One region of the Terribacillus sp. 7520-G genome, then DNA from elsewhere that is predicted to be linked to it. Evidence: riboswitches for the same ligand, from Rfam matches in the RefSeq annotation. Region 1 holds a riboswitch; each other region holds the start of a gene.
What was found. Region 1 has a riboswitch for S-adenosylmethionine ahead of CHH53_RS01430 (MetQ/NlpA family ABC transporter substrate-binding protein). Riboswitches for the same ligand answer to the same signal wherever they lie in the genome.
Positions count from the first base shown of each region.

Region 2: it holds a riboswitch for S-adenosylmethionine, as region 1 does, so the genes downstream of both, CHH53_RS04440 (LLM class flavin-dependent oxidoreductase) here and CHH53_RS01430 (MetQ/NlpA family ABC transporter substrate-binding protein) in region 1, are expected to answer to the same signal.
Region 3: it holds a riboswitch for S-adenosylmethionine, as region 1 does, so the genes downstream of both, CHH53_RS14370 (M20 family metallopeptidase) here and CHH53_RS01430 (MetQ/NlpA family ABC transporter substrate-binding protein) in region 1, are expected to answer to the same signal.
Region 4: it holds a riboswitch for S-adenosylmethionine, as region 1 does, so the genes downstream of both, metX (homoserine O-acetyltransferase MetX) here and CHH53_RS01430 (MetQ/NlpA family ABC transporter substrate-binding protein) in region 1, are expected to answer to the same signal.

Region 1 is NZ_NQFP01000002.1:16,733-22,435, forward strand. Features, by position in the region: gene CHH53_RS01405 (HesB/YadR/YfhF family protein) at 1-136, opposite strand, end outside; gene CHH53_RS01410 (DUF47 domain-containing protein) at 322-939, shown strand; gene CHH53_RS01415 (inorganic phosphate transporter) at 950-1,948, shown strand; gene CHH53_RS01420 (methionine ABC transporter permease) at 1,989-2,654, opposite strand; gene CHH53_RS01425 (methionine ABC transporter ATP-binding protein) at 2,651-3,664, opposite strand; gene CHH53_RS01430 (MetQ/NlpA family ABC transporter substrate-binding protein) at 3,677-4,486, opposite strand; SAM riboswitch class I at 4,581-4,688, opposite strand; gene CHH53_RS01440 (MerR family transcriptional regulator) at 5,166-5,492, opposite strand; gene CHH53_RS17470 (hypothetical protein) at 5,689-5,703, shown strand, end outside.
Region 2 is NZ_NQFP01000010.1:53,058-58,760, reverse strand. Features, by position in the region: gene mreBH (rod-share determining protein MreBH) at 1-652, opposite strand, end outside; gene CHH53_RS04450 (CAP domain-containing protein) at 1,154-1,999, shown strand; gene CHH53_RS04445 (DnaJ family domain-containing protein) at 2,071-2,442, shown strand; SAM riboswitch class I at 2,455-2,555, shown strand; gene CHH53_RS04440 (LLM class flavin-dependent oxidoreductase) at 2,635-3,999, shown strand; gene CHH53_RS04435 (S66 family peptidase) at 4,018-5,043, opposite strand; gene CHH53_RS04430 (low molecular weight protein-tyrosine-phosphatase) at 5,165-5,644, shown strand; gene CHH53_RS04425 (hypothetical protein) at 5,644-5,703, shown strand, end outside.
Region 3 is NZ_NQFP01000042.1:34,769-40,471, forward strand. Features, by position in the region: gene CHH53_RS14365 (methionine biosynthesis PLP-dependent protein) at 1-799, opposite strand, end outside; SAM riboswitch class I at 878-981, opposite strand; SAM riboswitch class I at 1,181-1,284, shown strand; gene CHH53_RS14370 (M20 family metallopeptidase) at 1,393-2,589, shown strand; gene CHH53_RS14375 (ABC transporter substrate-binding protein) at 2,602-4,188, shown strand; gene CHH53_RS14380 (ABC transporter permease) at 4,258-5,202, shown strand; gene CHH53_RS14385 (ABC transporter permease) at 5,225-5,703, shown strand, end outside.
Region 4 is NZ_NQFP01000026.1:9,251-14,953, forward strand. Features, by position in the region: gene CHH53_RS17660 (aliphatic sulfonate ABC transporter substrate-binding protein) at 1-715, opposite strand, end outside; gene CHH53_RS10080 (PLP-dependent aspartate aminotransferase family protein) at 708-2,498, opposite strand; SAM riboswitch class I at 2,571-2,679, opposite strand; gene metX (homoserine O-acetyltransferase MetX) at 2,678-3,757, opposite strand; SAM riboswitch class I at 3,824-3,936, opposite strand; gene CHH53_RS10090 (ammonium transporter) at 4,586-5,703, shown strand, end outside.

The sequences.
Region 1 (5,703 bases):
TAATGCCGAGTGAGAACCCTTCTTTAATGCCACCGAAACCGCCATAGCGGACATAAAAACGCACCGCGCTGCCTGGTTCAAGATCCATTTCCTGAACGAACCAATTCGATGCAGGCTTTGTAACGGAGATTTGCATAATTTCACCCCTTCTATACAACTATAACAAATAGTGACAAAGTGTACCTCATCCGACAAAAATCACGTGAAATCGTTGATAAATATTAATAAAAAGTTTACAATCTCTAGAGGGAAGTTTACAAAAAATTATCATTATATGTTCCCAGGAACGACCTTATTCAAACACCATTCGGAGGTTTTGTAATGTTCAAGAAGAAACAAGACAAATTCTCTTTGCTTTTAGCTGATATAGCAAAGAATATTGATGAGACTGCAGAGTATTTTGTTACTTATAAAGTAAAAGATGAGTCTACATTATCTGAGTTCTCCAATAAATTAAAGGAATTCGAAGTAAAAGGTGATAAGCATGTACATACAATCATCAAAGAACTGAACCATGCCTTCATAACACCAATCGAACGGGAAGACATCCTTCAGCTTACGAACAGCTTGGATGATGTCCTGGATGGGATGGAAGAATTCTCAGGTATGATGGATACTTACGGCATCTATTCTTCCGACAGCTTCATCGATCAATTTACAGATGAAATTCGTTCCTGTGCCAAGGAAATCTTGATCACCGTCGATCTGCTATCCCATAACAAGCTGAAAGAGATCCAAGAACACGCAATCAAAATCAAGGCGCACGAGCAGAATTGCGATACGATTTTCCGTAAATCCTTGAAACAGCTCTTCCAGAAGGAAAAGGATCCTATCAAAGTGATTCAGTACAAGGAATTGTACTATATCCTGGAAGAAATCGCCGACAGCTGTCAATCTGTTGCGAATAATCTTGAAACAATCATCATGAAGAATTCGTGAGGCATAAACAATGGATGTATTATTAGTACTGACCATTCTAACCGTCATCTTTGCCCTTGCATTCGACTTCATCAACGGATTCCATGATACAGCCAACGCCATCGCCACTTCCGTTTCGACAAAGGCTTTGAAACCAAGGCATGCCATCATTTTGGCTGCGGTCATGAATTTCGTCGGTGCCATGACTTTTACCGGCGTGGCGAAAACAATCACAAGTGATATTGCCAATCCGAACGAAATCGTCAATGGCTCTGTCGTCATCCTTGCTGCACTGATCGCCGGGATTGCCTGGAATCTGATTACCTGGTACTACGGTATCCCGAGTAGTTCTTCCCATGCGATCATCGGTTCCCTGGCAGGTGCTGTCATCGCGTCGAGCGGCTTTGCCATCTTGAATTTGGAAGGGTTCCTGAATATCCTGGAAGCATTGATCCTTTCCCCGATCCTGGCTTTTGTTGTAGGTTTCATTCTTTATAACATCATCAAGCTGATTTTCAGGGAAAAGAACTTGCCGAAGACGAATAAGAATTTCCGTCGTGTGCAAATCCTGACTGCAGCATTGCAATCATTCACCCATGGGACAAACGATGCCCAAAAAGCAATGGGGATCATCACGATGGCATTGATCACAGCCGACCTGCATTCTTCGACAGATATCCCATTATGGGTACAAGCAGCCTGTGCGACTGCAATGGGGCTTGGTACTTCCGTAGGTGGTTGGAAAATCATCAAAACAGTTGGCGGAAAAATCATGAAAATCCGTCCAGTGAATGGTGTTGCTGCCGATTTGACTGGTGCGTTCATCATTTTCGGCGCCACTTATATTCATCTGCCGGTAAGTACGACGCATGTCATCTCCTCCTCCATCATGGGGGTTGGTGCAGCACATCGCCGCAAAGGTGTAAACTGGGGAACAGCGAAACGGATGGTCATCACATGGTTCATCACGCTGCCGATCACAGCTTGCCTGGGCGGACTGATGTATTTCATCTTGAACATCTTCTTCTGATACAGCAAAAACACGCTTGGAGATAACCAAGCGTGTTTTTTTAATCTTTTCGCAACCGTCTTGCCAAGACATTTCCCAGCGTCTGCATTGCTTGTACAAGTATGATCAGGATGATGATGACTACATACATGACTTCAGGCTCAAAACGCAGGTGGCCATATTGATAGGCCAAATCCCCAAGGCCGCCGGCACCTACCAGGCCAGCCATTGCCGTAGCCCCGATTAAACCGATTGTTGCAATGGTCAATCCCAAAATCATCGTGGAACGTGCTTCCCTTATGATGACACTCCAAATTATCTTGCTTGTGGAAATGCCCATGGATTCATACGCCTCGATGACACCTTTATTGACCTCCAGTAATGCCGATTCCATCAAGCGCGCAATATAAGGTGCTGTATAAACAACGAGCGGCAGGATTACGCCCTGGACTCCGATCGTTGTCCCAACCACCGCTCTCGTCAAAGGCAGGAGCAGGAACAAAAGGATGATGAAAGGGATGGATCGGATAATGTTGATGACCGTGTTCACAATCGAATAAAATACGCGGTTCTCAGCTTGTCCGCCTTTTCTTGTCATGACCAGCAAAATACCCAATGGAAGTCCGATCACGATGGAAATAGCCAATGAAATACCTGTCATCAGCAATGTCTGCCAAAACGCCTCCGTGATGTCCGTACCCCATTCCGTCCAGAACTCGGCGATCATGACGCCACCTCCTCAACCGTTACATGCTGTGCTTCCAAATACGCAATCGCCTTCTCCACTTCCGTTTTATCTCCCTGCAAGTGAATAAGCAATTTGCCGACGGAGCTCGCTTTCAGCTGATCGATTCCTCCTGCCAGTATACTCGGAACGACATCGAATTTCTTTGTGATGGCCGCAAGGAACGGCTCATTCGAAGCTTCCCCGATGAACGTCAGTGAAACGAGACGCCCTGTTGCAGACAGCCCTTCCTTCACACTATCAGGAATTTCGAAGTTCGCTTCATCAAAGACAAATTTCCGGGTCTGCGGATGCTTCGGCTTGGTGAAGACATCGATGACGGATCCTTCTTCCACCAGCTCTCCTTGATGCATGACACCGACACGGTCACATATGCGCTGGATGACATCCAGCTCATGTGTGATCAAGAAGATGGTGATGCCAAGCTCCTTATTCACGCGGAGCAATAATTCAAGGATGGAAGACGTTGTATTCGGATCCAAAGCACTCGTCGCTTCGTCACTCAGCAGCACTTCCGGCTCTTGCGCAAGTGCTCTTGCAATGGCCACCCGCTGCTTCTGACCGCCGGATAATTGAGCTGGATAGACATTCTTCTTTTCCTCAAGGCCCACTATCTTCAAATATTTATCAACGCGCCCTTTGATTTCATCCTTCGGCACTTTACTCAGCTTCAAAGGTCTGGCAACGTTCTCGTATACCGTAGCCGTCGTCAGCAGATTGAAATGCTGGAATATCATACCGATTTTCCCTCTTGCCTTACGAAGCTGAGCCTTCTTAAGCGTCGTGAGTTCCACGCCGTCGACGAATACTTCCCCTTGAGTCGGACGTTCCAATAAATTGGCACAGCGGATCAGGGTGCTTTTCCCTGCTCCGCTGAATCCGATTATGCCATAGATTTCACCTTTATTGATTTTCAAGGAGACGTCTTTCAACGCCTCCACTTTTTTCTTGCCGGTGGTAAAGGTTTTCGATACATTCTTCAATTCAATCATATTGCTTCCCCCTTACCAGCTTGGAACGACAGATCCCTGGAATTCATCTTCCACAAACTGTTTTACTTCATCGGACTGGTAGATTTCTTGAATCTTCTTCACAATTTCATCGTCCTTGTTCGCTGATCTTACAACAAAGTAGTTGGACCATGGATTGTTTTCCGATTCCTCTGCAAAGATAGCATCATCATTGATATTCAAATCAGCTCCCATTGCAAAGTTTGTATTTATTGCCGCTGCCGCCACTTCCGGAAGCTGAGCCGGAAGCTGGGAAGCATCCAATTCGACGATTTCCAGATTCAGCGGATTTTCTACGACATCTTTAGCCGTTGCGGAGTTTTCCGCCTCCGGATCCACTTTCAATACGCCTGCCGACTCAAAGAGTTTCAACGCACGATATTCGTTGGCAGGGTCATTCGGTACAGCGATTTTGTCTCCCTCTTTCAACTCGGAAATATCCGAAATCTTATCTGTATAAATCCCCATCGGGAAAGTCAAGGTCTTGAATACTTCCTCTAATTCATATCCTTGATTCTTCACTTGATCTTCCAGGAAAGGAAGTGTCTGATAGCTGTTCGCATCCAGACTGCCATCATCCAGCGCACTGTTTGGTGTATTGTAATCATTGAATGTCTTGATTTCGACATCGATTCCTTCATCCGCTGCCAATTCTTTTACTTTTTCCATGACTTGCTCATGCGGTCCCCCGCTGACACCCACCAAAATTTTATCATTTGCCAGCGCAGCAGATTTATCATTGCCGCACGCTGCTAAAAATAACGCCAATAATCCGATAAGTCCAAAACTTAAGATTTTTTTCATGTTGCTCTCCCCTTTTTCCTTCGCTGTTATCAACTACAATAAAAAAGCGCCTCTCCGGATTAAGAGAGGCGCATGGTATACATATGCACTAATTCTCTTATCTCTCAGTACGGCTTTTCGCCGTCTGCAGGAATTAGCACCTGATCACTGATCTGGTTGCCGGGCTTCATAGGACCTGTTCCTCCGCCACTCTTGATAAGAATTTCATTATACTTTTGTTGTTGATCTGTTTGTTACTTTACCTCCCAATCCAAACGTTGTCAATATAATTTCAAAAATAATAGAAAAATTATCCCGTTTCCCTGGTAGTCCCGTCATCCGAAAAGATAATGGGATTTGTTTGGCTGTATGGTTCCGCAACGATTCATGTACGGCATCAAACGAGCGATTGATCAATTCCCAAAGAGCGACAGGATCCCGCTTCTTTTTCATGTCCATCCTGAAATCCGCTCTCCGATATGACTACTATTATCATAAATTTGATATATTTGCGGAAGAGCGAAAAGGCAAAAGAATCACCCCTGAATTCCTGCGCGAATGGTCGGTTCATCCTAAATATGCATCAGCGTCAAGGAGCGCATAAAAAATTCATCCATAGCCGGAAAAGATGAACAAGAGCCGGATGTCAGACATCCGGCTCTCCTGTGTACAAGGCCTCCCAACACATACGTACACACAGCTATTCTCTTTGTATGCCAAAGCGGGCATTGATTTGACCACGCAGCATTTGCTGGCGGCTTTCCCGTTCCGCTTCCTTCCTCTTGTCTCTCAGCATCTGCTGACGAATTTCGAAGGTTTGCACACCCTCTTCCCTTTTGTTGGCGATTTCGATCAATTGCTCTACATCCGAAAAAGAGTACTTGCGATTTCCCTTCGCTGAACGTTCCGGAAAAATGAGCTTGCGTTCCTCGTAATAACGAATCTTGCGTTCAGTCAGACCAGTCAGCTCGCTCACAATGCCGATTGTGATCACTTTCCTGTTCTTATAAGAAGGCTCATTACTCATCTGTTCACCTCATCACCATGTGCTGTTACTTAACATTATACCGCAACTTTCCATTCATCCTAGTATTATGTAAGGAAACCTAACAAACAACAAAAAAGTTCGTCAGCATCGCTTACATGTTTGATGCATGGCAATTTGGATATACGTATACTGAACGTAACAGCAAAAAGAGATACCGGAAAGGAGCGTCTTGCACGTGGCATATGATCAG
Region 2 (5,703 bases), on a different contig from region 1:
TCAAAGCATGACCGATCTCCATCTTGATTTGTTCTGCAGTTCTTTCCCCGATCAAGATGTTGTAGTGCTTGCGGATATATTGGACAATTTCTTCATCCATGGAATCCCCGCCGATACGCACGGAACGGCAGGATACCACGCCGCCGAAAGAGATGATGCCAACTTCGCTTGTACCGCCGCCGATATCGACGATCACATTGGCCACTGGCTCATCAACAGGAAGGTCCGCTCCAATAGCTGCGGCAATCGGTTCTTCAATCAAATGAACATTTTTGGCACCATAGGATTTGACTGCGTTATGTATGGCGCGTCTTTCAACGGAAGTACTGCCGGACGGTGTGCAGACAACAATGGTAGGCTTGCGAAGGGAAGCGCCCATCACCTTGCTTACTTTTTTCAGAATTTCTTTCAATAATTGAGCTGTTACGTCATAGTCAGCGATTACGCCATCTTTCAATGGACGGATCGGTACGATATTCTGGGGAGTCTTACCGACCATTTCCTTTGCCTCGGCTCCAACCGCCACAACATTTTTTGTTTCCAAATCGATCGCTACGACGGAAGGTTCATTCAATACGATTCCTTTTTGTTTTGTATACACAAGTATATTTGCAGTGCCAAGGTCTATTCCGATTTCAGGATTAGCAAACATTATATTTCCTCCAATGATGACATATTTCTACTATATTCATTCTCCCCCGATATTTACTTTATGGGGGTGGATGCGTCAAAGAGCCGAAAAGCTCCTAATTTCGACATAGTTCATTCTATCACCTGGTATAGAGGTGTTAAAGAGATACCTTTATCCTAATTTGGCAGATTAAACTAATAAGTTTAGGAAGATAGTATTATATGAAGAGACAAACGCAAAGTCAATTTACAGATAGATTACAAATAATGAGGGATTGTTACAAAAACTAGGAAGGAAAAAAGGTGTCAATCCTGATTTTCATCCAATATATAGCAGGGTGGCTGTTTATTGCTAGTTTCAAAGCAAGATGAGCGGGTGCGATTTCGCATAGGAACCGACTTTTAGCATGAGACTTCGGGAAGGAGAGCCAATTGGAAAATCCAGGCTGCAATATTACATAAAAACGCATGCTATGATGTTGCTGCATCAAGAAAACACATACATCCCGAAAGGAGCAACATCATGTTCAAGAAAGTATTAGTAACAACACTATCCACAGCTATCCTGGCAGGAGGCGCTTTGGCAGGCACAGCAAACGCTGCACCGGCACAGCCAACTAAAGAAGAAGTTCAAGTGCACGTAGCACATGTAGTGAAAAGCGGATCTTTCTCTTCTATCGAAGATTTGAATAAATGGGTGAATGATTATCTATCAGCTTATAACATTCACATCGATGTTGATAGCTTGCTAGCGAAATACAATGTTCAACAGCCAGCACAACAAGAAACAGCACAGACTCCTGTACAAGCTCAACCTAAGCAGGAGGAAGCAAAAGCACCTGCTTCTAATAAAGAAGAGCAAAAAGCTGCTCCGCAAAAAGAAGAAAAAGCTGAAGAGCAAGCAACTGAACAAAAAGCACAAGCTCCAGCACAAAAACAAGAAACTGCTTCTGACAGCAAGCAGACAGAAGACAAGCAAGCTGCAGAAGGGCTGAGCGCATTTGAACAGCAAGTAGTGGACTTGACTAACCAAGAGCGTGAAAAAGCTGGTCTCAAGCCATTGAAAGCAGATGCTGAGCTAAGCAAAGTAGCACGCGCTAAATCCCAGGACATGGCTGACAATGGTTACTTCGACCACAACAGCCCGACTTACGGTTCTCCATTCGACATGATGAAATCTTTCGGTATCTCCTATCAGACTGCAGGTGAAAACATCGCCCAAGGTCAAAAGACTCCGGAAGAAGTTGTGGAAGCTTGGATGAACAGCCAAGGTCACCGTGAAAACATCCTTAACCCTGATTATACAAACATCGGTGTAGGGTACGTGGAAAACGGTAACTATTGGACACAGCAATTCATTGGTAAATAATTCAGATTATTGTATAATGAAAAGCAACCGATGCGGAATCGGTTGCTTTTTTGATTTTTGGGAGGGATTGTATGGATCTGATTTCGCTGCTTGCCGAAGAACGGATCAAGAAGGCGGAAGAAAGTGGAGAATTCCGCAACCTTCCCGGTGCAGGGAAACCTCTGGAACTGGAGGATTTATCCGGCGTACCAGAGGATATGCGGATGAGCTATAAGATCCTGAAGAATGCCGGCTATGTCCCGCCCGAAATGGAGCTGCAAAAAGAGATTGTGGCCTTACGTGATTTACTGCGTGTTTGTACGGATGATTCAGAGCGGGCGGCTTATCGGAAACGGATCAGCGAAAAGGAGATTCAATACGAAGCATTGCTGCAAAAGCTCAAGAAGCATTCGCCAAGCACCTTGGGTCAATACCGGGAACAAATCGAGCGCAATTTAACATAATCAAATAGTATTTTCTTATCAAGAGAGGTGGAGGGACTGGCCCTTGGAAGCCTCGGCAACAGGCAATGATGCACTGTGCCAATTCCAGCAGACGATGGTCTGACAGATAAGAGGAGCTTTTCGCCTTGGATAAGGAGCCTCTTCTGTAAAACGGAAGAGGCTTTTTTACATATTTTAAAGGAGTGAGAGATAATGACGAAACAAATCATCCTGCAAGCTTTCGATATGACTGCAGCTATGCACAATTCCCACGGCTTATGGAAGCATCCCGAGAGCAGAAGGCATCGCGAGTATAAGTCGCTTGACTACTGGATCGGGCATGCGCGCCTGCTGGAAAAAGGCAAGTTCGATGCGGTGTTCTTCGCTGATGTACTCGGCGTTTATGATGTCTATGGCGGGGATGAAAAGGCTGCTTTGCGCGACGGAGTCCAAGTGCCGCTGAATGACCCTGCCTTTGCCATCCCGGCAATGGCAGCTGTGTCGGAGAACCTTTCCTTCGCTGTCACGGTCAGTACATCCTACGAGCAGCCATTCCATAATGCGCGTAAATTCTCGACTCTCGACCACTTGACCAAGGGGCGTGTCGCTTGGAATATCGTTACATCCTACTTACCGAATGCGGCCCGGAATTTCGGGCTGGAAAAAATGGTCAAGCATGATGAACGTTACCGGATAGCAGAGGAATTCCTGGAGGTTTCTTATAAGCTGCTTGAAGACAGCTGGGAAGAGGATGCGGTTGTTTCAGATCCGGAAAGAGGCGTTCTGGTGGACCCGGATAAGGTACATCGCATCAAGCACAAGGGGAAATACTTCTCCGTTGAAGGGCCTCATGTCAGTGAGCCATCCCCGCAGCGTACGCCAGTGCTTTACCAAGCGGGAACCTCTGAAAAAGGGCGCGATTTCGCAGCCAGGCATGCTGAATGTGTGTTTGTCGGCGGACCGACACCGGAAAAAATCAACTACTATATCGAGGATATCAAAACGCGTGCAGAAGCATACGGCAGAAGCCGTGATGAAATCAAAGCATTCACTTTCCTGAATGTAGTCGTTGCTGAAACGGAAGAGGAAGCATATGCGAAATATGAAGAAATCAAGAAATATTGGAGTGCAGATGCAGCAAAGGCCCAGTATGGTGGATCGACTGGTTATGACTTGGCATCCTATGAAGATGAGGATGAACTGTTCACGTACAAGCATACGGAACAAGGGCAATCACGAGCTGCATATTTGACCAAGGACGCTGCCAGGCCATTCACGGTCAAAGAGATACAAGAGAAATTCAGCAAACCAGCTGAAATGGAGATCATCATCGGCAGCCCTGAACAGGTGGCCGACAGGATCGAGGACTTTTTTGTGAGGAGCGGAGTGGATGGCTTTAACCTGACCCATTATATTACGCCGAGGGACTTGGAGGACTTCGTCGAATTGGTTGTGCCAATCCTGCAAGAGCGGGGATTGTATAAAAAGGACTATGCAGGAGGTACATTCCGGGAGAAATTATTCGGACATCCGCATCTCCCCGGGACGCATCCGGCAAAACAAGGAAAGAGGAGCTGAACCATCAGCTCCTCTTTCCTATTCCAGATAAGTCAATGTGCCAGTCCCATCCTGATACGAAACCGTTGTCAAAGCACCGTTGATCAATGTCAATTGCGGCGGCATATGTCCTATATCAGTGTCGAAGATGATCGGCAATCCGATTTCATCGGCGAATTCCCGGATCATTTGCTCGTCTGTGTAATCCTCTGAAGGTGTGCTTCGAGCGGGTCTGCCGAATAATACACCGCTTGCCCGATCGAACCAGCCGAGCTCCTTCAGGTGCCAAAGATTCCGGTAGGCTTCTGCTGTACTCCAATCGCTCCATTCGAGATAGACGATTGTATCTTCTTCAAAAGACTCTTGCCATTTCTTGATCGGGGCATACTTTGTCCCGGCAATGACCGTCAATGTATTCAGGCAGCCGCCAATCAATCGGCCAGTAAAGGAAACAGGTTTACCAGTAGTGGATTTCCATTCCGTTTCGCTGTCCAGATCAAATCCCGCTGCATCGTCTTGTTCGAAAAGTGCATCCCAAGAAGACTGATACATGGCCGAAGCATGCTGGATAAAGTTTTTGCGTGATGGTGCAGATAAAACCTTATGCCACTGCCTTGTCGTTCCATCGAGTGATGCCATATGCAGATCGAAGAAGTTGGTTGTATGGGCTGTAGCGATATTTGTCCGGAGCGTATAGGAACAAAGAAGTGTGCTTGTATCAGAATAACCGATCAGCCATTTTGGATTGCTTGAAGCTAGCTTGTCCCAATCCAGTCTTGGCAATACTTGAATAAGCAATTCCCCGCCCCATGGCGGCATGAGGGCATCGATTTCAGGATCGGTAAGGAAGCTCATCAGTTCAGCTGCCCGGATTTCGGCAGAGCTGCTTCTGGCAGCTTCCTGGGTCCAGACTGTCTCGCCTATGATCACGCGGTTTCCCAGCTTCTCCAGCTGCTTTTTTGCTTTATGTATCCGGGGATGCAAGGAAGCGGGAACCCCGCTGGATGGTGCAGTGATTGCAAAGGTGGAGTCGGCTGTGAGAGCATGTGGATAGATGATCGGCATCAGCATCACCCTTTCTTTTCCATATTATAGCATGGGAGCACCACAGTTTGAACAAATGTTGAGCGGGGAATGGAATAGCAGATATCTGTAATCGCATTTATAAAACGAGGGAGTTGGGTGAATGATAAACGTGTTGTTTATTTGTTTAGGCAACATCTGCCGCTCACCGATGGCAGAGGCGATATTCTGCAAACGAATAGAGGAAGCAGGCCTATCAGGGCTTGTTGCTGTGGACTCTGCCGGAATCGGTCACTGGCATGAAGGAAAAAAGATACATCCTTCCGCTCGTGAGCTTCTGGGTCAAAAGGGCATTCCGATTGTCGAAAAAACAGCGAAGCAAGTACAATTGGAACAGCTGGATGCGTATGATCACATCATTGTGATGGATCGGCTTAATTTGCAGGATTTATCAGCTATGATACCTGCCTATTCGTCCCGTTATCGGCTTTTCTCGGAATTCATCAATGGACGGGAAGGCGAGGATATCGCAGATCCGTTCTTCACTGGTGAATTTGAAGCTGTATTTGAACAGCTGGATGCTGGGTGTGCGGAATTGTGCGAGACAATAAAACAACAGATACGATGGAAGGAGCCGATTTGATGAAAAGTAAGTTCACGTTAGGTTTAACGATTGGTGCTACTGTCGGCGGCTTGGTTTCG
Region 3 (5,703 bases), on a different contig from region 1:
CTTTCAAATATGCCGCGATGCGCTTGGCATTGGTTTGATGCTGCCGCATTCGGAGCGGCAGCGTCTTCAAGCCACGGATGAGAAGCCAGGAATCGAGCGGGGATAACACGGCACCGATGCCGTTATGGAGTACAGACAGGCGCTCTGACAGCTCTACGCCCTTACTCACGACCAGTCCAGCCAGTACATCATTATGTCCGCCGATATATTTCGTCGCACTATGGATGACGATATCTGCCCCATGTGTAATTGGCTGCTGGAGATAAGGCGTCAGGAATGTATTGTCGACAATCAGCAACAGACCGTGTGCTTTCGCCAGTTGCGCATATGCATCCATATCGATTTCCTGCATCAGTGGATTTGTAGGTGTCTCCAGGAAGATCGCTTTTGTCTCATCCGTAATCATCGCTGCTGTTTCTCCCACTGTCCGAAATGGAGCGTAAATCGGCGTCACTCCGTATGATTCCGAATAGAAATCGAACAGTCGATAGGTGCCGCCATAAATATCCTCCGGCACGAGCAGGGAGTCTCCGGATCGGAAAAGTGATAATACGAGTTGGATCGCTGCCATGCCCGAGCTGCAGGCAAAAGCCCGGTCACCTTTTTCAAGCTTTGCGAATCCTTCCTCCAGAACAGCCCGAGTCGGGTTCTTCGTCCGGGTATAATCATAACCAGTCGATTCCCCGATTCCGCCATGTGCATAAGCAGTGGAAAGATAAACCGGCGGATTGACAGCACCTGTCACTTCATCACTTCGGTTTCCTATCTGTACAAATGTTGTCTCTAAGCTACTTCCCATATCGATTCTCACCCTTCTATATAAAAAAAAGAACCTTCTCCCCAAAAAGGAAGAAGGTCCAGTCATAACCGAATCAGCTTCTTATCTTTAAGGCGGATACCTTTTGGAATTAGCACCGTGTCTGGACAGACTGGTTGCTGAGACATCATAGGGCCAATTCCCTCCGTCTCTCTTGATAAGAAAAATCACTATTCATTTTTTATATTATAGCCATGTTAACATACAGGAAAATCCAGTCAAGATATTTTTGATAATTTTCCATCAAATACAATTATTTCTGTTGATTTTTTTAGGCAAAGCCGTTTTTGATGGCAGTCAAAGTAAAAAAATAGGATTGACACCCAGTACTTTTCGGTCTATCCTTTTCCTTACAACTGATATTTCTTATCCAGATTGGTGGAGGGAATGGCCCTAAGAAACCAAAGCAACAGGCTGCAAGCCGCAGTACTGTGCTAATTCCAGGTGTTTGACACTGAAGATAAGAAGAGCGGAAGCTTGAAAAATGGCCCTCTTCTTGTGGAAGGGGCCTTTTTTTAAGACAAAATCCGATTAATTTCATTGGAGATATCAAGATTATTACAGGAGGCTATAGGATGGAGACCACAAAGCAGACCCTTGCGGAGGTACATAAGGAATTGGAACAGGATTTCGCAGAAGTCGTCGAATGGAGACGATATCTGCATCAGCATCCTGAATTGAGTTTTCAAGAGACAGAAACAGCCCGTTTCATCGCTGATAAGCTGCACAGCTTCGGATATGAGGATATCCAGACAAATATCGGCGGCTACGGCATTGTCGCAGCGCTGTCAGGGAAAGAGACTGGGCCGACGATTGCCCTCAGGGCTGATTTCGATGCCCTGCCGATAGAGGACGAGAAAGAAACAGCCTATCGCTCCCAGATACCTGGTGTGATGCATGCTTGCGGGCATGACGGTCATACGGCTGCACTGCTCGGGACTGCCAAAGCATTGATCAAGCATAAGGACAGCCTGAAAGGCAAAGTCGTCTTCCTGTTCCAGCCTGCTGAGGAAGTACCGCCCGGCGGTGCCAAGGCGATGATTGAAGATGGAGCACTCGACGGCGTCGATTATGTCTACGGCGCACATCTTAACTCTGCTGCCCCTGTCGGGAAAATCGGTGTCGGCGAAGGATTCAAAATGGCCGCAGTGGATAAATTTTCGATCACCATCCAAGGAAAAGGGGGGCATGGCGCCGCTCCTCAGGAAGCTGTCGATCCAATCGTCATCGGCAGTGATATCGTAAGCGCCTTGCAGAAGATTGTCAGCCGCAGAGTCAGCCCGCTGGAATCCGCGGTTGTGACACTGGGTGTCTTCCAGTCCGGCAATGCGTTCAATGTCATTCCGGATACAGCCAAATTGGAAGGCACGGTCCGGACATTCAATGCCGACATCCGCAAGCAGGTCAGACAGCAGATAGAAGCAATCGTTTCGGGGATCACGAGCGGATTCGGCGCAACCTATTCCATCGATTACCTGCACGGCTATCCTGCGCTTTATAATCATCCTGAGGAGACTGCTCTTTTGCAGAGGCTGTTCTCCGAGCAATTCGGCGAAGAACAGGTAATAGAGCTTGAAACCGGGATGGGAGCGGAAGATTTCGCTTATTACCTGCAGGAAAAACCCGGCAGCTTTTTTAAAGTTGGCTCCCGCAACGAGGATACAGGCACACACTATCCGCATCATCATCCGAAATTCGACATCGATGAGCGCGCATTGCTCATCACCGAAAAAGCGTTCACGAAAATCGTATTCTCGTTATTGGGAAGCTAAGGAGGAAATGTCTTGAAGAAGAGATTTGCACTTATATCATTAGGCTTGGCGGCTACCATCGCACTGTTCGGATGCTCCGGCAATTCCAGCAGCAGTTCCGGCGCAAGCGGCGGAGAACCCGTGGAAGGCGGCGACTTGAACGTTGCCATGACAGCGGATCCCGACACACTGGACTGGATGTATTCCGGTGAAAGCGCTGCGAGAAAAATAGGCTGGCATATCTATGAAGGCCTGTTCGCCCTCGATAAGGATTACCAGGCTCGTCCTTTACTAGCCGACGACTATACCGTCAGCGATGACAAGAAAACATACACGATCACCCTGCGTGATGGACTGAAATTCCACAACGGCCAGGACGTGACTGCTGAGGATGCCAAAGCATCGATCGAACGCTGGCTCAAGGTCTCTTCCGTCGGTAAGATCACAGCAACACATGTGGATGCTGTCGAAGCAACAGATGACTTGACATTGGTCATCACGCTGAAAGACCCGTATGCCGCTTTGCTCACCGATCTGGCTGCTCCGAAAGCATCTGCTGTCATCATTCCTGCCGACATAGCAGAAGCCGCTGGTGAACAGCCGCTGACAAATGAACAGCTGATCGGTACAGGTCCCTTCAAATTCGATTCCTGGAAGCGCGGAAATGAAATCGTCCTTTCCAAATTCAAAGATTATCAATCTCGTAAAGAGGAAGACTGGGGCGGTTTGACAGGTAAGAAGACAGCTTATCTGGATACGATTCATTTCAAGATCGTCAAAGACCCTCAAGTCATGCTCAATGGATTGAAGACAGATTTATATGATTATGTACAGTCCATTCCGCTTGATTTGTATGATGTAGTCGATACGACACCGAACGTCGAACCTGCCATCTCAAGCAATGGCTATTCCGTCATCACACCGGATAAATCCGAAGCGCCATTTGATGATATCAAAGTCCGCGAAGCACTTCATGCCGCGCTTGATAAAGAAGCCATCGCCAAGGCAACTTATAGCAACAGTGAATTCTACAATCTGGATGGTGCCTTGTTCACTCCGGATCAAACAGCTCTTTACTCAGATCAAAACATCGATGACTTCGAGGCCTATGATCCGGATGAGGCGAAAAAGCTGCTGGAGGACAGCTCTTATGATGGGCAGCCAGTGAAAATCATCTTCTCCAATGACCATGCAGAGTATAAGAAAATCGCGGAGATTGCCGAGCAGCAGCTGGAAGCGGTCGGTTTCAATGTCGAGCTCGAGTCCTATGAATGGGCAACTTACTTGGAAAAATGGAGCGATGGTGCTAACTGGGATATGGTAGTGGTTGGCTGGTCTCCGTTCTTCTCGCCAAACCAAGCCGGAATGGTGAGCCAGGATTCCAACAGCAGCGGCTGGTATAACAGCGAACGCTGGCAGGAGCTTGTCGCACAATGGGGCGAGGCAGAAGATGAAGCAGCCCAAAAAGAAATCCTTGCTGAATTGAACAAGACAATCTATGATGAGCTTCCATTCGAAAAAGTAAGCAACCTTTCCACTTTGGATGCACGTACTTCCAAGCTGCAGGATTATGAAGATTGGTATGGTCCGCGCTTTTGGAATACATGGAAATCCCAGTAATGCCCCGAGAAAATCGCCTGCGTTACCGCTGGCGATTTTCTTCCATTTCCAAATAAAGGAGTGACGCTTGTGCTTAACTATACAATCCGCAGGCTGCTGTCTGTCATACCTGTCATGCTCGTGGTCAGTATCATCGTATTCCTGCTCGTTCACCTGACACCTGGCAATCCGGCTTTCATCATCCTTGGTGAAGATGCCTCACCTGAAGCCGTCGCGCAGCTGGAAGAACAGCTTGGCCTGAATGAGCCACTGTACATACAATTTTTCGACTGGCTCAAACAAGTCATCACTGGCGACCTTGGAACAAGTGTGTATTCCTCCCAGCCGGTCACGGAACTGATTTTTGCCAATTTTGGCCCCACTTTCAGTTTGATGGCCTTGTCCCTGCTCTTTATCTTGGTCATCTCCATTCCGATTGCGATCCTGATTGTATCTTTACACAAGACGATCCTGGATCCATTATTCACAAACGCATCCCTGCTCGGTGTGTCGGTTCCGGAATTCTGGCTCGCCATCTTGCTTGTGCTGGCGTTTGGGGTGACGTTCCCGATATTCCCGGTCGCCGGTTATATCCCACTTTCTGAAGGTTTCGGAGCCTGGCTTTATCATTTGCTTCTGCCTGCTTTTGTGCTTGCGCTTGTAGAAATCGGCATCATCGCAAGAATGCTCCGGGACAGCATGCTGGATTCCGTGAACCAGGATTATACAAAGACGGCACGGGCAAAAGGCGTCCGTGAACGCGATGTATTGATGAAACATGTTTTCGCCAATGCACTCATCCCGACAACGACTGTCCTTGGTGCCACTGTTGCGGGACTGCTCGGCGGAACGGTCATCATCGAAACGCTGTTCACCATCCCAGGAATCGGACAGCTGCTGATCGATTCGATTCACCGACGGGATTATCCAGTGATTCAAGGTGTCGTGCTATTCATTGCTGCTATCTATGTGTTAGTCAACCTTGTCGTCGATCTCTTGTATGCATTCCTGGATCCAAGGATCCGCTATGACTGAAGCCAAAGGAGGTACATAAACGATGATGTCCAAGAAACGAAACATTATCGCCCTGACGATTTTCTTATTGATTGCCTTGGCAACGATCACCGCCAATTGGTGGCTGCCGGTCTCCCCTGCGGCAATGGATGCCAACCAGCGACTGCTTGCACCATCTGGCGCTCATTGGTTCGGCACCGATGATTTCGGCCGTGACATTTTTGCCCGCGTGGTCGTCGCCGCCCGTGTGTCTTTAGCTGTCGGTGTCATTGTAGCCATCATAGCGACAGTCATCGGTACATTGATCGGTCTTGTATCCGGCTATTTCCGTAAAACGGATTTTATCCTGATGCGGATTGTGGACGGATTTCTCGCTTTTCCTGCCCTGCTTTTGGCATTGGCGCTCGTAGCGGCGCTTGGCGGAAGCATCACGAATATCGTCATCGCCCTGACGATTGCTTTCTTCCCGGTCATGTCACGAGTGGTCCGCTCTGCCGTACTGCAAATCAACAACGCACAATA
Region 4 (5,703 bases), on a different contig from region 1:
CCTTCACTTCTTCGGGATGATTCTCAGCGAATTCTTCGCGGACATTCAGGAAATTATAAGTGTTGAAATCTTCGTTTCGATAGAATAATTGCGTATCACTTTCCAATTCCAGCTTTGCCATATGGGGATCAAGGCCTGCCCATACATCCACATCACCGGAAAGCAGCGCACTCGCTCCATCGGCATGCTGCAAATTGACGATTTGGACATCTTGTTCATCCAGACCTGCTTCCTGCAAGGAACGCTGCAGGAAGATATATGGATCGGTACCGACAGTTGCGGCTACCTTTTTCCCCTTGAGATCGGCCGGCTCCTTGATGTCGCTATCCTTTGTTGTGACCAATGCTGTCCACTCCGGCTTCGATGCCAGGTATATACCTTTTATCGGATTGCCATTCGCCTTGGCGAGCAAGGCCGCACTGCCTGCTGTGGAACCAAAATCCACACTGTTGCTGTTCAGGAATTCCAGTGCCTTGTTGCTCCCTTGACTTAGTGTCCAAGTCACCTCGATGCCTTGATCCTTGAACGCTTCTTCTGCCCAGCCTTTATTTTTGATCACCAAGCTGGCCGGGGAATAATAGGCGTAATCCAAACGAATCTGTTTAAGGTCTCCTGATGCTGAGCTTGAATTACCGCAGGCTGCCAGGAAGACAACCGCTAAAACGCTGAGTAAAGCTAGTAAACTTCTTTTATCTATGAGGGGAATCTTATTCATCGATTGCTACTCCTTTATCATCCAGTTCGCATGCATAGGTGCTGATCGTTCCGCGCAAGCGCTGCGCTTCTTTATAGGTGCAGCGGTTGTGGACCACTTCCAATCCCGCTTCACGCGCAATCGCGGCTGCTTCCGGGGAGACGACACCTTCCTGCAGCCAGAATATTTCCGGACGGACCTCGGCTGCTTCCTTTGCCAGCTCCACAGCCGCTTCCGGACTGCGGAAGATTTGGGCTATATCGATTTTCCCTGGTACACTTTTCAAATCCGGGTAAGCTTTCTCTCCCAGGACAGTTGTTTCGGCAGGATTTACCGGGATGATTTTGTAACCGAGGCGCTGCATCTTCCGAGCCAAACGATTGCTTGGACGCTGCTCCTTGCTGCTCAGCCCTACTACTGCAATCGTTTTTTGGCGCCCTTGGGCATCCGTTGCACTGCCGAGCGCTTCCCGGATGACAGCTTCATCATTGATCACGATTTTCCGGGATTCCGAACGGAATCCAGTAGCCTTCTCCAATGCACGATCCAAATCATGGATAAGATCATCCACTGCTTCAATCCCGACGGACAGCCGCACCAATTCCTCTTTTACCCCCGTAGCTGCCAATCCCTCGGCATCCAGCTGCAGATGTGTCGTGGAGGCAGGGTGGATGATCAATGATTTGGCATCGCCCACATTGGCAACATGGGACCAAAGGGCGACATTATTGATCAAAGCAGCACCAGCTTCCCTGCCTCCCTTGATGCCAAAGTTGACAATGGAACCAGCACCGGATGGAAGCACTCTTTTGGCGATTTCATGGGATGGATGGCTGCTGAGCCCCGGATAAGCGACCCAATCGACTGCCGGATGCCGTTCAAGGTAATCTGCCAGCTTTTCTGCATTTTGTACATGGCGTTCCACTCGTAAATGCAATGTCTCCAAGCCTTGGATCAGCTGCCATGCATTGAACGGACTAAGGGCAGCCCCAAGATCGCGCAGCAATTGGACACGCAATTTTGTACTGAAAGCAAGCGTACCGAAGTCAAATGCATAGCGGATGCCATTGTAACTCGGATCCGGCTCGGTGAATGTCGGAAACTTCGGTGAATTCCAATCAAATCGGCCCCCATCGACGATCAATCCCCCGATGGAAGTACCATGACCGCCGATCCATTTCGTTGCACTGTGCACGACGATATCCGCACCAAGCGTTATCGGTTTGCTAAGGATAGGTGTGGCAAACGTACTGTCGACAATGAGGGGGATCCCGGCATCATGTGCCACTTCCGCGACTGCTTCCACATCCAGCACATGCAGGCTGGGATTTCCGATGATTTCTGCAAATACAGCTTTTGTTTTGTCTGTGATCGCCGCGCGGAATGCCTCCGGATCGGTCGGATCGACGAATTTGACAGTGATTCCGTAGCGAGGGAGCGTAGTCTGGAATAGGTTATACGTCCCTCCGTATAAATTCGTTGCTGCTACGATTTCATCCCCGGCGCTTGCCAGATTGAGGATGCTGTAGCTGATGGCTGCCATTCCGGATGCAACACCGACTGCTGCGACGCCATCTTCCAGCAAAGCAATTCGTTTTTCCAGAACATCGACGGTAGGGTTGCCGATTCGGGAATAGATATTTCCCGGCTCATCCAGTGCGAATAGACGCTCTGCATGATCTGTATCATGGAACAAGTAAGAAGTGGTCTGGTAAAGCGGCACCGCTCTTGAGCCTGTCGTCGGATCCGGCGCTTGCCCGCCATGCAATGCTAGTGTTTCTGCTTTATATACTTGATCTGTCATTTTGTCATTCCTCCAGTTTATATAGATGAAAAAAGCAGCTCCCGGTAAGAAGCTGCTGCTTATGCACGAAACTCCTTATCTCCCAAACTTCCGTTTGCTGGATGTAGCACCTTAAAAGCCATTTCCGCTTACAGGTTGCCGGGTTTCATCGGGCCAGTCCCTCCACCTCTCTTGATAAGTCAATATGAAATTTTCATCGGCTGCTCGAGTACCTCCCTGATATGGTGTCCCCACTTCTCGAACTCCAGCAGAAAACCATCATGCCCATAGATTGTATCCACATCCACATGCCTTCCCCTTGGAACTGCCGCAGCAAAGCGGCTTATCTCCTCTGGAGGAAATAGCAGATCTCTTGAAAATCCGAATGTCAGCACAATTGCGTCTATTCTCCGGGCGGCTGCTTGCCATCCTCCTCTTCCCCTGCCGATATCATGACTGTTCATCGCTTCCAATAAAGTCATATAGCAGTTGGCATCAAAGCGATTGACCAGCTTCTCTCCTTGATAGTTCAAATACGATTCCACCTCGTAAGCTGCATCATCCCTCCGGGAGGCAGCACGGCGGAAACGTTCATTATATTGATGGTCGGAACGGTAAGTAAGCATCCCCACCATCCGCGCAAGTCCGAGACCGGCCGCAGGTAATCTGTCCGGTGTATAGTATCCATCGTTCCAATCGGGATCGGAGGTGATGGCTGTCTTAGCCAAATGGTTATACGCAATCGCATAATCACTCACAAAGGGGGTTGCTGCGAGCGGAATCAGCACATCCATGAAATCAGGGTACATGACGCCCCATTCCAGTACTTGCATCCCTCCCAATGATCCGCCGATTACTGCCTTTAGATGAGCAATTCCCAGTTTCTCCAAGGCAAGACGCTGCACCAAAACCATGTCCCTGATCGTTATTGCCGGAAAGGCTGCCGCATACCTGCTTCCCGAATCCGGGTTTACCGACAATGCACTCGTTGTCCCATTGCACCCGCCCAATACATTGAATGTAATCACTTGGTATCGGCGGGTATCGATGTATCCGCCCGGCTGCAGCAATCCATTCCACCATCCAGTTGCTGCATCAGTTCCGATTGCAAACTGATCTCCCGTCAACGCATGACAGACAAGCACCGTTTCTCCCGAAGCGGGTCCGCTTTTTTCAAAAGCCACCTCGACGTTTGGCAGGATATTGCCTGATTCAAGCACAATATCCCCGATGAGAAGTTTGCCGGTTTGGTATGACTGTTGTAAATCCATTCTCCGCATGCTTCCTCCCCCCAACTAAAAAAGCCACCCTGAGAGGACAGGGTGGCAATATGTACCGACATGTCTCTCTCATCTCTAAAGTGCTCTGCGCACTTTCAGGAATTAGCACCTTAAAAGCATTTCTGCTTGCAGGTTGCCGGGCATCATCGGGCCAGTCCCTCCGCCTCTCTTGATAAGAGCTTGCTATTGATTTGTTAACAGGATTGTAGCATGGGGTTCTTATAGGAGTCAACTATAAATTCTGAAATTTCCATCAGGATATTCTTCCCGGAAATTTGGACGCCCCGCATCGGCAATTGCCGATGCGGGGCTTAAAATGTAACTTTTTCTATTGTTATGCGAGAATGCCTAATACATTCTCCTGCCGCGGTACTTGTTCCACATGGTAGTTTTCACTTAAACGATGCAATCCCTACCTCTATTGCATCCTTACGGCTCCTTGGCCGCTCCAGTCTGAATAAGTACTTCTGATTAAAACTATAGCAGAATGCCAGAGATCTTCAATAAAGTTACTCAAATATTGAAGACGTTAATTATTCTATCATGCTTTACAATTACTGTCAAACCACCGATGCAGATGTACTCCCCTCCCTCTTCCATTCCCGTTAATCAAAGAGGACAAATCGCCCCGCATTTCCCATCTTTCTATAGGAGACCTTATTTTGGTGACGCTTTATGACAAATAATCTGTAAACACTTACACAACTTGGTCAGAAATATTCACGTAAGATATCCTGACAAGTTTGTTACATTTTTTTGCAGGGCACTTATAATGAAAAAAGATTTAAATTTTCAAATAATAAAGAAGGCATTCAGGGGGTAGAGAAAATGGATATGGCCAATACGGTATTCATGTTCGTCGCAACCGTCCTCGTATGGTTGATGACACCGGCACTCGCACTCTTCTACGGCGGGTTGGTAAGAAGCAAGAATGTGCTGAGCACAACGATGCACAGCTTTACGACAATGGCAATCGTTTCGATCATTTGGATCATTGTCGGCTTTTCCCTGGCATTCTCACCAGGTAACGGAATTATTGGGGGATTGGATTATTTCGGGCTGAATAACGTTGGTTTCGATCCAAACGCAGACTCCGGACATACAATTCCATTCAACTTATTCATGATGTTCCAAATGACATTTGCGATTCTGACAACAGCCATCGTGTCCGGCGCATATGCAGAACGCATTCGTTTTCCAGCATTCATTCTATTCACAGTTCTTTGGGTCCTCATCGTTTATTCCCCGCTGGCACACTGGGTTTGGGGCGGCGGCTGGATCGCAGAAATGGGCGCGCTTGATTTCGCAGGCGGAAACGTTGTCCATATCTCCTCCGGTCTTGCTGGGTTGGTTGTTGCAATCGTCATCGGCAAACGTAAAAATGCCGGCTCCACTGCACCGCATAACTTGATTTTCACATTGATCGGCGGCGCATTGCTTTGGTTCGGATGGTTTGGATTCAACGTCGGCAGCGAACTTGCTTTCGATGATGTAGCAATGTACGCCTTTATCAATACGAATACTGCTGCAGCAGCTGGTGTACTTGGATGGATGATCATTGAATGGATCATCAATAAAAAGCCGACACTGCTTGGAGCTGTATCCGGTGCGATCGCCGGGCTGGTTGCCATCACCCCTGCCGCTGGATTCGTCTCCCCGCTTGCCAGCATTCCAATCGGCTTGATCGGCGGCATCGTCTGCTTCTGGGGCGTCGGCTGGCTGAAGCAGAAGCTGGGTTATGATGACGCACTTGATGCCTTTGGATTGCATGCAGTGGGCGGTACATGGGGCGGCATCGCGACTGGCTTGTTCGCAAGCGACTCCATCAATGCAATCGTCGAGCACAATGGCCTTTTCTATGGCGGCGGTATTGATCTATTATGGAGACAGGTAGTTGCCATCATTGCAACATTCGCCTTTGTCGGGGTTGTGACATTCATCTTGAT